2 regions of the Conexibacter stalactiti genome follow, and region 2 is predicted to be linked to the other one. Evidence: riboswitches for the same ligand, from Rfam matches in the RefSeq annotation. Region 2 holds a riboswitch; the other holds the start of a gene.
The links. A riboswitch is a leader RNA that binds a small molecule or an ion and turns the genes downstream of it on or off. The one in region 2 is predicted to bind cyclic di-AMP.
Positions count from the first base shown of each region.

Region 1 (7,779 bases), on a different contig from region 2:
TCGTCTCGCTCGCCGCCGTCGCCGAGCACGCCGAGGGGCTCGTCTGCCTCAGCGGCTGCGCGACGCACGGCGTCCACGACCTCGCCTCGCTGCGCCTGCTGCGCGCCGCCTTCGGTCGCGAGAGCCTCTACGTCGAGCTGCAGCGGCCCTACCTGCGCGACGACCGCGCGCGCAATCGCCGGCTCGTCCAGCTCGCGCGCGAGCTGGAGCTGCGCTGCGTCGCGACGGGCAACGTGCACACCCACACGCGTGCGCGCGGGCCGTTGCAGGACGCGCTCGTCGCCGTCCGGCTGCACACGACGCTCGACGCCTCCGAGCCTGGCCGCCGTGGCAACTTCAGTCACGTGCTGGCGAGCCCGCAGGCGATGGCGGCGCGCTTCGCCGCCGATCATCCCGACGCCGTCGCCGAGACCGCCCGCCTCGCCGACCGCCTCCGCTTCGACCTGACGCAGGGGCTCGGCTACCGCTATCCCGGCGCCGAGGACGACAGCGCCGATCGCAGACTGGCGGAGCTGTGCGGCGACCGCCTCGCCGACCGCTACGCCGACACCAGCGCCGCCCATCGCGCGGAGGCGCGGCGCCGGCTCGACGAGGAGCTGCGGATCATCCGCAAGCTCGGCCTCGCCGGCTTCTTCCTGCTGCACCGCGACATGCTGGAGCTGGCGCGCGAGGTCGCCGTCGAGGTGCGCGGGGCCGACAGCGCCCGCGCGCTGCTGCCGCCCGGCCGCGGCCGCGGCTCCTCGGTCTCCTCGATCGTCTGCTACCTGACCGGCCTCTCGCACGTCGACCCGGTCGCCAACGAACTGTTCATCGGCCGCTTCCTCAACGAGGAGCTGCAGGCGCTGCCCGACATCGACCTCGACTTCCCGCGCGACGTGCGCGCGGCGCTGATCCCGCGCATCCACACGGTCTTCGGGGAGCGCAACTCGGCGCTCGTCGCCGCCTTCCCGACCTACCGCGCGCGCGGCGCGATCCGCGAGCTGGGCAAGGCGCTGGGGCTGCCGCCGGGGGAGATCGAGCGCGTCGCGCGCGGCTCCGAGGGCTGGTCGGCGCGCGACGTCGCCGCCGACATAGCGAGCGCGCTGGGGGAGCGGCGCGTCGGCAGCGGCCGCTGGGCGTGGCTGGCGCGGCTGGCCGAGCAGGCGCACGGCCTGCCGCGCCACCTCTCGCAGCACTCGGGCGGGATGGTCGTCGCGACGCGTCCGCTGAGCGACTGCTGCCCGATCGTCCCGGCCGCGATGGAGGGGCGCCAGATGGTCCAGTGGGACAAGGACTCGTGCGCCGACGCCGGCTTCCTCAAGATCGACCTGCTCGGGCTCGGGATGCTGTCGGCGGTCGAGCGCGCGGTCGAGTCGATCGCGGCGACGCGCGGCGAGCGGATCGACCTCTCGCGCATCCCCTACGACGACAGCGCGACCTACGAGGCGATCCAGAACGCCGAGACGACCGGCGTCTTCCAGATCGAGAGCCGCGCGCAGATGGCGTCGCTGCGGCGCACACGGCCGTCGAACCTGAAGGAGCTGACGATCCAGGTCGCGATCGTGCGGCCGGGGCCGATCCAGGGCGGGGCGGTCAACCCCTACATCGAGCGCCGCCAGCGGGAGCGGATCGACCCCTCCTTCAAGGTTCCCTACGACCATCCCTCGCTCGTCGGACCGCTGAGAGAGACGCTCGGCACGATCATCTTCCAGGACCAGGTGATCGAGGTGGCGATGGCCTTCGCCGGCTTCTCCGCCGGCGAGGCGGAGGGGCTGCGGCGGGCGATGAGCCGCAAGCGCTCGGAGGCGGCGATCGAGGCCCATCACTGCAGGTTCGTCGAGGGCGCGCTGGCGACCCACGACGACGTGACGCCGGAGCTGGCCGAGCGCGTCTTCCAGATGGTGCGCGGCTTCTCCGGCTTCGGCTTCCCGAAGGCGCACGGGGCGGCCTTCGGCCTGCTCGCCTACCAGTCGACGTGGCTGCGCGTCCACCATCCGGCCGAGTTCCTCTGCGCGCTGCTGAACGAGCAGCCGATGGGCTTCTACCCGCCCGACGCGCTCGTGCACGAGGCGCAGCGGCGCGGGATCGAGGTGCTCGCGCCGGAGATCAACGCGAGCGAGACCGAGTGCACCTCCCACACCGGGGACGACGGGAAGGTGCGCGTTCGGATCGGCCTCGGCTACGTGCGCGGCGTGCAGCCGCACGACGCCGAGGCGCTCGTCGCCGCGCGCCGGGCCGGCGGGCCGTTCCGCGAGGTCGCCGACCTCGCTGCGCGCGCAGGCGCCGGTCGCCCTGCGCTGGAGGCGCTCGCCTGGTCGGGCGCCTGCGACGTGCTCGCCGGCGGCGATCGCCGCGTCGCGCTGTGGCGGCTCGGCGTCGCGGTGCCCGGCCGCCGCGTGCCGGGCGGCACGCAGCTGGCGCTCCCGCTGGAGCTGCCGGGGGCGCCGGAGCTGCGCCAGCTCGGCGCCTGGGACGGGATGCTCGCCGACTACGACACGACCGGGCTGACCGCGCGCGCCCACCCGCTGAGACTGCTGCGCCCGCGGCTGCCGCGCGATGTCGTCACCAGCCGCGAGCTGGCGTCGCTGCCGCACGGCGCGACGGTCAAGCTCGGTGGGATGGTCGTCGCGCGGCAGCGGCCGGGCACCGCGCGCGGGATCGTCTTCCTGCTGGTCGAGGACGAGCACGGCACCGTCAACCTCGTCGTGCGGCCGGAGCTGTACGAGACCAGACGCCTGACCGTCCGCACCGAGCCGCTGGTGCTGGTGGAGGGGACGCTGGAGCGGCTGCCGGCGGCCGGCGGCGGCATCAGCATCCTGCTGGCGCGGATCGCTCCGCTCGACATACCGGACGCGCGCATGGGCAAGGTGATCGCGAAGGACTTCTCGCCGCTCGACGAGGCCGAGCGCCACGCGATCGAGCAGCACGAGCAGCAGCGCGCGGCGGCCGGCGGCGGCTCCGCGCGCGACTTCCGCGGCGTCGCGCCTGAGACGATGAACTTCGGCCGGGGGCGCAGCCGCAATCGCAGCCGCTGAGAGCGCGCGCTGACGCGACACAACAGTTCGCCCTTCCATTCCATGGTGGGTTCCGGATAGGGTCGCTCCGATGCTCGCAACCGTGGTGTTTCTCGCGTTCTGGGTGGTCGTCGGACTCGGGCTCTTCTTCCTCGCCGTGCGCGGAGGCCCGCGCGGCGTGCGCGCGACGCTCCAGTCGCAGAAGCCCGGCGCCCGCACCTTCGCCGTCATCGCCTTCACCGTCTTCTACGTCGCTGTCGGGATCGCCGTCCCGGCGCTGTTCATATTCGGCGACCGCGACAGCGCCGACGCCCACATAAACGGGACGACGATCGAGCTGACGAAGCAGGAGGAGGAGGGGCGGGCGCTGTTCGGCACCGGCTGCGCGAACTGCCACACGCTCGCCGCCGCCGAGGCCGTCGGCAAGGTCGGTCCGAACCTCGACGTGCTCAAGCCGCCGCAGGAGCTGACCTACGACGCGATCGTCAGAGGCCGCCAGCGCGGCGGCGGCACGATGCCCGCCGGCATCTACTCCGGCGCCGAGGCCGAGGCCGTCGCCGCCTTCGTCGGCGCGACCGCCGGCCGCTGACGCCCGCGCGGCGGCCGCCTCGCGGCCGCGCGTGCGCCCTGCCGCGAGTGCGCACACCGCGCGTGTGTCACACCGCGAGTGCGTCGCACCGCGCGTGCGTCCTGCCGCGCGCGCGGGTACCCTCGCCGACATGGACACCGCGCATGCCCGTGAGCTGCTGGCCCGCGAACGCGCTCGCGTCGAGCGCGAGCTGGCCGGCCTGATCCCGCCCGGCGGCGAGAAGCAGGAGCTGACGCACCTCGACCAGCATCTCGCCGACGGTGGAACGGAGCTGTTCGAGCGGGAGCGCGACGCCGGCTTCGTCGAGCAGCTGCGCGAGGAGCTGGCGGCGATCGAACGCGCCGAACAGCGCCTCGCCGACGGCAGCTACGGCCGCTCGGTGCAGAGCGGCGAGCCGATCCCCGACGCGCGCCTCGAAGCGGTCCCGTGGGCGGAGCGGACCGTCGCCGAACAGGCCGCCTACGAGCGCAGCTGAGCGGCCGGCGCCAGGTGCCTCGCGCGCCGCTTGGCCGCGCGCGCACGCGCCACCGCCGCGTCATCGGCGCCCGTGCAGCCCGCTTGAGGCCGCGTGCCACAAGAAGCCCGCATTTTCCGACCGAGGCTTTCCATAAGATCCACCGGATGCAGGTCAGAATCTGCAAGCCGTTGGTAGGATCGCCGTGTCATACCGCTGAATTCCCGTCTGCCGCACGGGAAGCGGGGGACCCACGACAACGGGGCGAATCGCGCGTCCGCGCATAGCGCCGCTCTTTCGGTGCGAGCCCGTCAGCTAACCCCGCAAGCTCGAGAAAGAGGACCGACAGAGATGCCAACCGCAGAGGCGCCGTCACGCGCCGGTCGCAGCGCGAGCCAGCAGGGCGAGCGCCGCACGATCGTCATCAGGGGCCAGGTCGCGCCGCCGCCGACCCGCCGTCATGACTACGAGTACGAGACGACCGCGCGTCGTCATCGCCCCCGTCGCGCGAGCGAGCGGATCGCCGGAAGCCGTCCCGACCGTGCCGCGATGTACGCGGTGCTGATGGGCGTCTTCCTGATCCTCGTCGCCATCCTCACCGCCTCCGGCGCCTGACAAACGCGCTGGCCGTGGAGCCGGCGCGACAAGGGGCGAGCGCAATCGGCCGTCCGCCCCCATAGCCGGCGCAAAAGGAACCGTGAGCCTGGGTTTAGGTCCCGCTCGTATAAGGGGGGCGAGAACCTCTACGACCCGGGTGCGCGCCATGAAGACTCCGATGAGTCGGTTCCAGATCCACGACGACCTCACAGCACCGGAAGGCTCGGTCCCTGTCCTGCGCGGCGCCCTGGCGACCGGCGGCCAACTGCCCAACTTCGTCGGCGCCCTCGCCGGCTCCCCGGCCGCCCTGCGCGGCTACGCGCGCTTTCGCAGCGAGCTGCGTCACGGCCACCTCTCCGCCGCCACGCTGGAGCGGATCGCGCTCGCGGTCGCGGAGGAGCGCGGCTCACAGCCCGGCATAGCGATGCATTCGCGTGCCGCCCGCGCCGCCGGCCTCGGTCTCGACGAGGTCGCGCTGGCACGCGACTTCGACTCCGGCGACGCGAAGGAGGCGGCGCTGCTGCGCTACCTGCGCGCGCTCGTCGTCGACGGCAGACCGCCGCTGCACCTGCACGAGGAGGCGCGCGAGCTGGGCTGGGAGGACGAGGAGATCCTCGAGGCGATCGCGACCGTCGCGCTCGAATCGCTCGCGGCGATGGTCAACGTCGCCGGCGAGGTGCCGGTCGACGGCTCGATCGAGCAGTCGCGCACGCTGCGCGCCGCCTGACATCGCCCGCATGGCCAGGGGGCCGATGCGGGCGTAAGCTGTGCTCGATGGCGGTCGAGCAGGCATCGGAGCGGAACGCGGCATGCGCCGCCGGCGACCCCGCCGGTGCCGACAGCGCCGCCGACGCCTGCTGCCCGCACTACCACGAGGCGATCGAGTTCCTCGGCAAGCGCTGGACCGGCGCGATCGTGCGCGTGCTGATGAACCGCTCGCCGCAGCGCTTCAGCGAGATCGCCAACGCCGTCCCGGAGCTGTCGGACCGGCTGCTGTCGGAGCGGATGAAGGAGCTGGAGGCGCGCGGCGTCGTCGCGCGCACCGTCTCGCCGCCCCCGCCGGCGCCCCCGACCCGGGTCGAGTACGCGCTCACGCCGATGGGACGCGAGCTGGAGCCGGCGCTGGCCGCGCTGGAGTCGTGGGCCCAACGCTGGCTGCCCGGCTGTGCCGACGCCCCGTCGCGGTAGGCTCCAATTCCCGTCGCCACGCCCGAAATTGACCCCAGGAGCCCTTCGACATGACTGACGCCGCGCCGCCGCTTACCCCTGACGACGTGCTGCGTCTCGTGCAGGAGCGCGACATCCGCTTCATCCGCCTCTGGTTCACCGACATCCTCGGTCAGCTGAAGGCGTTCTCGATCAACACCAGCGAGCTGTCCGACGCCTTCGAGGGCGGGATGGGCTTCGACGGCTCCTCGATCACCGGCTTCAACGCCGTCGAGGAGTCGGACATGATCGCGCTGCCCGACGCCTCGACCTTCGCCTCGCTGCCGTGGCGGCCGGAGGAGCAGGGCGTCGCGCGCATGTACTGCGACATCAAGACGCCTGAGCAGACGCCGTACGAGGGCGACCCGCGCCACGTGCTGCGGCGCGCGCTCGACCGTGCGAAGGCGATGGGCTTCGACGACTTCATGGTCGGCCCCGAGCTGGAGTACTTCTACTTCAGAGACGCGAGGGACCCGACGCCGATCGACGAGGGCGGCTACTTCGACCTCACGACGCTCGACGCCGGCTCCGACCTGCGCCGCGAGACCGTGCTCGCGCTCGAGCAGCTCGGCATCCACGTCGAGTACACCCATCACGAGGTCGGTCCCTCGCAGCACGAGATCGACATGCGCTACGCCTCGGCGCTGAAGATGGCCGACGACTGCATGACCTACCGCATCACGGTCAAGGAGTACGCGCGCAAGTACGGCCTCCACGCGACCTTCATGCCGAAGCCGCTGTTCGGCGAGAACGGCTCGGGCATGCACACCCACCTGTCGCTCTTCAAGGACGGCAGAAACGCCTTCTACGACCCCAACGACCAGTACTACCTGTCGGACGTCGCGAAGGCCTTCATCGCCGGCCAGCTGCGTCACGCGCGCGAGATGAGCGCGATCTTCGCCCAGTGGGTCAACTCCTACAAGCGGCTGGTGCCGGGCTACGAGGCGCCGGTCTACGTCGCCTGGTCGCGCCGCAACCGCTCCGCGCTCGTGCGCGTGCCGATGTACCACCCCGGCAAGGAGCAGACGACGCGGATGGAGCTGCGCTGCCCCGACCCGGCGTGCAACCCGTACCTGACGTTCGCGGTGCTGCTGCAGGCGGGCCTGGAGGGGATCGAGCACGGCTACGAGCTGCCGGAGCCGATGGAGAAGAACCTCTACCACCTCGCGCCCGACGAGCGCCGCCGCCTCGGGATCGAGCAGCTGCCCTCGACGCTCGGCGAGGCGATCGAGCTGACCGCCGACTCCGAGCTGGTGCTGCGCACGCTCGGCGAGCACATGTTCAACCGCTTCGTGGAGATCAAGCGGCAGGAGTGGGACGACTACCGCGTGCAGGTCACGCAGTGGGAGCTGGACCGCTACCTGCCGGTCCTCTAGCAAGGCTGCACGGGCCCGGCCCGGTCGCGCACCCGCAAGGGCGCGCGGCCGGGCCGAAGCCGCCCGCAGCAGCGTGCGATCAGTGGCCGGTCGGCGCGCTGAACGCGACGAGCGTGCTGTTGCTCGTGCAGTTGATGTTGACCTCGAAGGGGACGACCTTGCAGCGGTAGGCGACCCCTCTGACGGAGAATCTCTCGACCTGCTGGTACGCGTTGAAGCGCTTCAGCCAGGTTCTGGCGACGCCGGCCGCCTGCGGGCAGCCGAACGCGGGCGTGCTGCCGAGGCCGGTCGTCTCGATGATCAGACCGCCGACGCCGGTATGGATCCCGCCGCAGTTGAGCAGTCTCTCGGGCGTGCCGAACTTGAGGATCAGCTTGGCGCCCTTCGGCAGCGACTTGACGGCGCTCAGCTTCGACGTGAAGAGCGAGCCGCCGAGCGCGTAGTTCGGGTCGTAGAGGTCGTACGCGCCCGCGGTGTAGGCGGGCGTCGAGTTGACGCCGATCAGCTTCAGGTTGGTGCCGGGCAGCTCGATCTTCAGCGTCTTGGCGCTGGCGCCGCCTGCGA
Region 1 covers NZ_JAWSTH010000015.1:2,751-10,529, forward strand. The annotation lists gene R7226_RS08070 (DNA polymerase III subunit alpha) at 1-3,014, shown strand, start outside; gene R7226_RS08075 (c-type cytochrome) at 3,085-3,582, shown strand; gene R7226_RS08080 (TraR/DksA C4-type zinc finger protein) at 3,713-4,057, shown strand; cyclic di-AMP (ydaO/yuaA leader) riboswitch at 4,241-4,381, shown strand; gene R7226_RS08085 (hypothetical protein) at 4,388-4,651, shown strand; gene R7226_RS08090 (carboxymuconolactone decarboxylase family protein) at 4,812-5,360, shown strand; gene R7226_RS08095 (winged helix-turn-helix transcriptional regulator) at 5,408-5,821, shown strand; gene R7226_RS08100 (glutamine synthetase family protein) at 5,872-7,215, shown strand; gene R7226_RS08105 (hypothetical protein) at 7,295-7,779, opposite strand, start outside.
Region 1: linked by a shared signal. The riboswitch ahead of R7226_RS08085 (hypothetical protein) and the one ahead of R7226_RS12795 (transglycosylase family protein) in region 2 are both predicted to bind cyclic di-AMP.

Region 2 (7,779 bases):
GCAGCGACCAGCTCGCTGCGCTCGGTCCCGGGCGCCGGCGACGCCCGTCCGCTGCTGGTGCAGCGGACGGTGCGCAAGGTCTTCCTCGACTGAGGCCGCCGCGCGGCGGCCTCAGCGGCGCGGCGTGGCGCTCAGACCCGCCCGGCGGCGACGGCGGCCTGCTCGGCCTGCTCCAGCTGCTCCTCGACGAGCGCGAGGCCGGCATCCCAGAAGCCCGGGTCGGTCAGGTCGAGGCCGACCAGCCTGCCCAGCTCCTCCGGCGCCAGCGAGCCGCCGGCCGACAGCATCTTGAGGTAGTCGGGCACGAACGACGCGCCCTCCTGCTCGTAGCGACGGTAGACCGACAACGCCAGCAGCTGCCCGTAGGCGTACGCGTAGACGTAGCCCGGCGTGTTGATGAAGTGGGGGATGTAGGACCACCACGTCTTGTAGCCGTCGGTGATCTCGACGGCGTCGCCGAACAGCTCCTCCTGCGTCTTCTCCCACAGCGCGCCGAACTGCTCGACCGGCAGCTCGCCCTGTTCGCGGCGGGCGGTGTGGATCTCCTGCTCGAAGTTGTGCATCGCCGTCTGGCGGAAGACGGTCGCGATCGCGCCCTCGATCGACTCAGACAGCAGCGACAGCCGCGAGGCCGGCGTCGCGGCGGCGTCGAGCAGCCGGCCGAAGACGAGCGTCTCGCCGAAGACTGACGCCGTCTCCGCGAGCGTCAGCGGCGTGCTCTGGTGGAAGACGCCCTGCGGCGCCGCGAGCGCCGCGTGGACGCCGTGGCCGAGCTCGTGCGCGAGCGTCAGCACGTCGCGGCGGCGGGCGGTGTAGTTCAACAGCACGTAGGGGTGGGCTGACGGCACGGTGTAGGAGCAGAACGCCCCGCCGCGCTTGCCGGGCCGCACCGGCGCGTCGATCCACTGCTCGTCGAAGAACCGTCTCGCGAGCGCGCCGAGGTCAGGCGTGAAGGAGCCGTAGGCGTCGAGCACCAGCTCGCGCGCCTCGCTCCAGGTGAAGCGCTCGTCGGTGTCGGAGACGGTCGCCGCGCGGTCGTAGTCGGCGAGCTTGTCGACGCCGAGCAGTCTCGCCTTCAGCTTGTACCAGCGCTGCGGCACGTCGAAGCGGTTGCGCACGGCGGTGACGAGCGCCTGGACCGACTCGTCGCTGGCCTCGTTGGCGAGGTTGCGCGCGGTCAGCCAGTTGGGGTAGCTGCGCAGGCGGTCGTCGACGGCCTTGTCATGCAGCAGCGTGTTGAAGATGTAGGCGCGCGTGCGCAGGCCCGGCTTGAGCGCCTCCGTGACGGCCTCGGCGGCGCCGCGGCGCTCATCGCGGTCGGGGCCCGACAGCAGCGCCAGCGCCTGCTCCAGCGAGACCTTCTCCTCCTGCGCCGGCAGCTGCACCTCCAGTGCCGACATCAGCTCGGCGAACAGGCGCGTCCACGCGCTCGCGCCGCTGATCCCCTTCTCCGCGAGGATCCGCTCCTCCGGCTCGGTCAGCAGGTAGGGGCGGTAGCGTCGCTCGGTGCGCAGGTAGTGGGCGAAGAACTCGTTGCCCTCGCCGCTCAGCAGCTCCTCGGCACGCTCGTCGGGCAGTTCGGCCCACTCCAGCTCGAAGAACAGCAGCGAGGTCTGGATCGCCGTCGCGCGCTCCTGCACGTGCTGGAGCAGCGCGCCGATCGCCGGATCGGCGGTGTCGACGGCGAAGCGCAGCGAGGCGTACGAGCCGGCGCGGCCGACGAGGTCGTGCAGCTCGGCCAGCTCGGTCATCGCGGCGCGCAGGCCGGCGGCGTCGAGCTCAGACAGTCTGCCGGCGTAGCGGGCGGCGAACGCCTCGGCACGCTCGGCGCCTTGCGCGAGCAGGCTGCGAACGCCCTCCTCGCCCTGTCCGTCGACGAGCGGGTCGAGGTTCCAAGCGACGCCGGCGACCTCGTCGTCCGCGGGCTCCTGGTTGGTGGCGGCAAGGGTCGTCATCGGCTCAGCTTAGAACCTGCTCCAAAAGCCCGCCGGCGAGCCTGCAATCTCGCGTGCAGGGGCAGGGGCGACGGCCGTTGCGGCGGCGCCCGCCGCGGCGATCTGCGATTCTGTCCGCTCAGACAGACGCATATCGCCGAGTTCCTGTCGTCCTGGACGACGGGGAGCGGGGGACCCACTCGGGCCGGATCCGTCCGGCCCACGGGGCGAATCGCCACCAGCCACTCCGCCATCGGAGGGCTTCGGAGGCGTAGCGCATCTTTCAGCGCGAGCCCGTCAGCTCACCTCGTAGGCATCGAAAGAGACCACATGGAGGTTCCATGCCTGCGACCTGTCCCGACGTGGACGCTGACGACCTTTCCCGCGGCGAGCGCTTCGAGCGCTCGCGAGAACGCTCGCACGCGCGGCGCCTGCTGGCGCTGCGCCGCCGACGCCGTCAGCGCGGCTCGCGCAGCCTCGCGGTCGTGCTGGCCGCGGCGCTGACGATCGGCAGCGGCGGCGCCTTCGCGGCGACGGCCGGCGACGGCGGCGGCTCCAGCGGCGTGCTCAAGCGCGGCAGCAGCGGGCCGGTCGTCGTGCAGTTGCAACAGAAGCTCGGGATCCCGGCCGACGGCGCCTTCGGGCCGCAGACGGAGAAGGCGGTGCGCCGCTATCAGGGTTCCAAGGGCCTCGAGGTCGACGGCGTCGTCGGCTCCCAGACGGCGCAGTCACTCGGGATCAGCCTCGCGACCGCGAAGGCGCAGTCGCTGCGCAGCAGCGGGGGCGGGGGCGGGGGAGGCGGCAACGTCAAGCTGCCGGCGATCCTCGACTCGATCGCGCAGTGCGAGTCCGGCGGCGACCCGCGCGCGATCTCGTCCGACGGGACCTACCGCGGCAAGTACCAGTTCGACCGCTCGACGTGGGCGTCGTACGGCCCCGCCGGCGATCCGGCGCGCGCCTCCGAGGCCGAGCAGGACCGTCGCGCGCTGAAGCTCTACAAGGCCCGCGGCACGTCGCCGTGGCCCAACTGCGCATAGCTCGCCCGTCGAGCTAGTCGATCCCCGGGGCGCTCGCGGGCGGGTCGCCCCGGAGGATCCAGGCGCCGTCGTCGCGGCGCTCGACGACTCTGCGCCGCGTCAGGTCCGACAGCGCCGTCGTCACCGACGGCCGTTGAGCCCCGATCAGCCGGCCGAGCACCTGATGGGTCAGCGGCAGCTCCAGCACGACGCCGTCGGGGCTGACGCGACCCCAGCGGTCGGCGAGGCCCCAGAAGAGCAGCTCCAGACGGGCGTCGACGCGCGTCAGGTGGCTCGTCGCCTGCGATGTCGCCAGCTCGGCGGAGCGCCGCACCGCGCGCGCCGCGACGGCGCTGACGAGCTCCGGCCAGCGGCCGAGGATCGCGGTGATGCGACGGTCGAGCACCGCGAGGCGGACCGGCTGCAGCGCCGTCCAGACGACGTCGGGGCGGACCGTCACGACCTCGCGCTCCCAGTCCCACGGCCGCAGCAGGTCGCCGCGGCCGAGCAGCTCGGTGCAGGCGGCGCGCGCGAAGGTGACGTCCCGCATCAGCAGCCCGTCGAGCACGAGCAGGCCGAAATGGCCGCTGCCGCCGTCGGCCGGCCTGGTCGGTTCCCAGATCCCGGGCGCGACCGTCTCGACCGCAGCGATCGCGTGGCGCGTGGCGAGCTGCAGGCTCGTCGGATCGAGCCCGGCAGCAAGCTCGGGGTCCTCCTCGAGGACCCGTACGAAGGCGTTCCCGCTCGACATCGGGAAACAGCGTATTGGCGTACGGACAACACTGCCACAGCGAACCGTCTTGACGTGGCGTCTGACAGTGCGTCAGAAATCAGTGCGTGGGCGCGCGTGGTGGAACGTGGTTCCGGGCGCGCCCGCTCCGAACGGGGCTCTCAGGCGCGCGAGGCCAGGCGTGCGCGCAGACGCTCGCCGCCGTCGGCGACCGCTTCGACGTCGAGCTCGTCGGTGAGACGCTCCAGCAGGCAGCCGAGCCCGGGCAGCTCGGTGTCGCGCACGAGCTGCTGCGCGCCGCCCAGCACGAGCGGCCCGATCAGGAGGTCGAAGCCCTGCTCGTGCTCGTCGATCGCGATCTGCGCGTTGCCGCTGCCGTCGAAGGCGTGCGCGCCGGCGGCGCCGGCGATCGCGTCGCTGACGATCTGCGCGTCGGAGAGGCGGTCGATCGAGAAGTCCGCGCGGGCGGCGACGAGCGAGACGACACGGCCGAGCACGGCGGCCGAGTGGTCGCCGGGGGCAAGCGTCAGCGCGACCCCCTGCGGCGGCGCGACGGCGTCGCGTGAGAGCTGCACGAGCAGCGGCGGCGCCTCCTCCTCGAGGTCGAGGTCGAACGCCATCTTCACCTCGGTGCCATGGCGGCCGCCGGCGATCCCGAACTCGTCCGACAGCGAGGCGATCAGCGCCAGGCCGAAGCCGAGCGGCGGACCGTCGCCCTCGGAGGGCAGCGGTCGCAGGCCGTGGCCGCGGTCGCGCACCGACACCACGAGCCGGTCGTGCTCGACCGACATCGCCACGTCGAGCGGGCCGTCGTGGTTCTCGTAGGCGTGCACGACGGCGTTGGTGCACGCCTCCGTGATCGCGATCTTCATGTCGGCGGCGCGCGCCGGGTCGATCCGCAGGCTGTCGGCGAGGCCGGCCAGCGCCTGTCGCACGAGCGCGACGTTGGCAGGGACCGCGGGCAGGCTGAAGCGGACGTCTGGACCCCCGCCTCCGGCGGCGGGTGGAGACGTGCTTCCCGTCGCCGTAGAGGTGCTGGTGCCTTCGCTCACGTCATCACCCCGTATGAGCGCTGGCGCGCATCGTCAAACCTGCATGTCAGGAGAAGCTGTCGGATCTCCAACCGCTGACGCAGATTTGATGACGGCGCCGTCACGGCGGCCCAGTGTAGTGATCCTGCGCGCGCGACCCTGACACCGCAGGTCGATCGCGTAGCATCGCCGGCCGTGGAGATCACCGGACCGACCCTCACGCTGCGCTTCGCGACCGCCGACGACGCCCCGGCGCTGTTCGAGCTGGCGAGCGATCCGCAGGTCACCAGATACTTCTCCTGGGGCCCGTACACGAGCATCGAGCAGCCGCTCGCCTACATCGACCGGCTCGCCGCCCAGCGCGAACAGGGCGAGCAGCTCGACGTGCTCGTCGTCCACCACGAGGCGGGACCGATCGGCGTCACCGGCCTGGTCGAGTTCTCGCACCGCGACCGGCGCGCGATCGTCGGCTCGTGGCTCGGCCGCGCGTGGTGGGGCAGCGGCGCGAACACGGAGGCGAAGGCGCTGATCGCGCGACTCGCCTTCGAGCACCTCGGGCTCGACCGCGTCGGCGCCTATGCCGACGTCGACAACGCGCGCTCGCAGGCGGCGCTGGCGAAGGTCGGCTTCGTGCGCGAAGGCGTCCTGCGCAGCTGGCATCGCCACGGCGACACCGTCCACGACGTGTGGATGTACGGCCTGCTCAGAGACGACTTCGCGCGCTCGCCGCTGGCGGCGATCCCCGGCGAGCTGCGCGGGGATCTGCCGCCTGCGTTCGTCGTCGTTCAGCCGCCGAAGGGCGAGGGGCCGGGCGCCGGCGCGGCCGGGGCCGGCGGCGTGGCCGCGTCGCCGTCGTCAGCCGACAGCGGCGGGTAGGTCTCGGTCACCAGCAGGTGGTACGCGTTGCCGCGCTGGATGTAGGCGACGCCCATCTTCTGCACGTCCCAGAGGCCCTTCGGCGCCTTGCCGGTGATCACGACCACGACCCACAGCAGGATCCCGACGATCTCGACGAGGATGTTGAAGAGGTAGATCATGATCAGCACCGGGATCACGAGGATGATCCGGAACAGCGTCTTGACGCGGCTGTACTCCGCCTGCGCCTCGGGCACGATCAGCCGGATCGGATAGTCCGGGTGGTCGTCCCCGTCGAACGGCGGGAAGACGTCGGTCATCAGCCAGAACCATCCGTTCAAGCGAGTGCTGAAGCGGAGGTACTTCGCGACCAGGTCGTAGGCGAACTCCGGATAACGACCGGTGAAGACGATCGAGAACCACCCGACGATGACGCCTATGAAGGCGGCCAGGCCCCAGACGATCGACATCAGGAACCACGGGATCGCGACGATGATCCGGAAGAACGTCGTCAGCCGGCTCTGCTGCTCTCTGTAGTCGGCCTGGAACAGAACTGGGTACGCCATGTGGGGGAGCCTCCTGAGGGGCCGGTGCGGATTGGAACGTCTCGGTCTCGTCATCGGAGTTCCGTTAGACGTTCTTTAGGCGCCGTATCGAACCACTGACGGCGGCGGAAGATGTGAAGAAACGCACGAGCGGCCCCGGCGGCGCCGCCCGGCCCTGTCAGCTGCGGCGCGCTTCCCAGCTGAAGCCGCGGATCGCGAGCACCACGCCGGCGACCGTCCAGGCGACGATCACGCCGACCGAGGCCATCTGGTCGCCGATCCCCTCGCCGGTCACCATCGCGGCCGAGAGGCCGTCGATCAGGTGCGTCAGCGGCAGCGCCTGCGCGATCCCGGAGAGGAAGGCCGGCACGTTGTCGGCGTCGTAGAAGACGCCGGAGATGATGATCAACGGCAGGAAGATCGCGTTGACGTACGCGGGCGCCGACTCGTTGTTCGGGATCACGTGCGAGAGCGCGACCCCGAGCGAGGCGAAGCAGACGACGCCGAGCACGACGAAGACGAGCAGCTCGCCGGGGTTCGGCGGCCAGTCGATGCCGAAGAAGACCTTGCCGGAGACGGTGATCAGCACCATCTGCAGCGCCGTGTTCGTGATCGAGTGGAAGGCGATCCCGAGCAGGTAGGCCCCGCTCGGCATCGGCGTGCCGCGTATCCGCTTCAGGATGCCCTGCTCGCGCATCGCGGTCATGTTGTACGCGAGCGCGCTGAAGGTGGTCGAGACGACGCTCATGCCGGCGATGCCGGGCACGATCACGTCGAGGTCGTCCTGATCGGAGCTGAAGATCGCGCCGAACATCGCGAGCAGCAGCAGCGGCAGCATGAAGTTGAAGAAGGCGGCGCTGGGATTGCGCCAGAACATGCGGCGCTCGAGCCGGTACTGGCGCCAAGTCAGCGCGGGGAAGCTCGGCTGCGCGTGCGCGGACATCAGGCGGTCAGCTCCAGGTAGACGTCTTCGAGCGTCGGCCGCGAGACACTGAGGCTGTCGAGCCTCTCGCCTCTGGCGAGCGCGGCGGTCGTCAGCTCGTGCAGGAAGGTCGTCGGGTCGTCGGTCTCCTGCTGGTTGAGCAGGCCGCTGCCGTTGCGCCACGCGACGCGGTAGCGGACCGAGCCGCTGCCGACGCCGAGCTCGCTCGGCGCGCCCTCGACCAGGATGCGGCCGTCCTTGATGATCGCGACGCGGTCGGCGAGCACCTGCGCCTCGTCGAGGTAGTGGGTCGTCAGCAGGACCGTCTTGCCGAGCGCCTTCAGCGAGCGGATCGTGTCCCAGGCGCCGCGGCGGGCAGCCGGATCGAAGCCGGTCGTCGGCTCGTCGAGGAAGATCAGCTCGGGATCGCCGACGAGCGCCAGCGCGAAGTCCAGACGCCGCAGCTGGCCGCCGGAGAGCGTGCGCGTGCGAGCGTCCTCCTTGCCGCGCAGACCGGCCAGCTCGATCACCTCGTCGACGTCGCGCGGGTCGGCGTAGAGGCCGGCGAAGTGCTCCAGCACCTCCTTGACCTTCACGTGCCGGTAGACGCCGCTGCTCTGCAGCACGATGCCGACCCGGGCGCGCAGCTCACGCGCGCGCTGCTGCGGGTCGAAACCGAGCACGCTGACGTCGCCGGCAGTCCGTTCACGGTACCCCTCGAGGATCTCGACCGTCGACGTCTTGCC
Region 2 covers NZ_JAWSTH010000029.1:14,801-22,579, reverse strand. The annotation lists gene R7226_RS12805 (hypothetical protein) at 1-93, shown strand, start outside; gene R7226_RS12800 (M3 family oligoendopeptidase) at 132-1,955, opposite strand; cyclic di-AMP (ydaO/yuaA leader) riboswitch at 2,080-2,266, shown strand; gene R7226_RS12795 (transglycosylase family protein) at 2,276-2,971, shown strand; gene R7226_RS12790 (helix-turn-helix domain-containing protein) at 2,985-3,701, opposite strand; gene R7226_RS12785 (ATP-binding protein) at 3,842-4,732, opposite strand; gene R7226_RS12780 (GNAT family N-acetyltransferase) at 4,907-5,587, shown strand; gene R7226_RS12775 (DUF4389 domain-containing protein) at 5,497-6,132, opposite strand; gene R7226_RS12770 (ABC transporter permease) at 6,290-7,054, opposite strand; gene R7226_RS12765 (ABC transporter ATP-binding protein) at 7,054-7,779, opposite strand, start outside.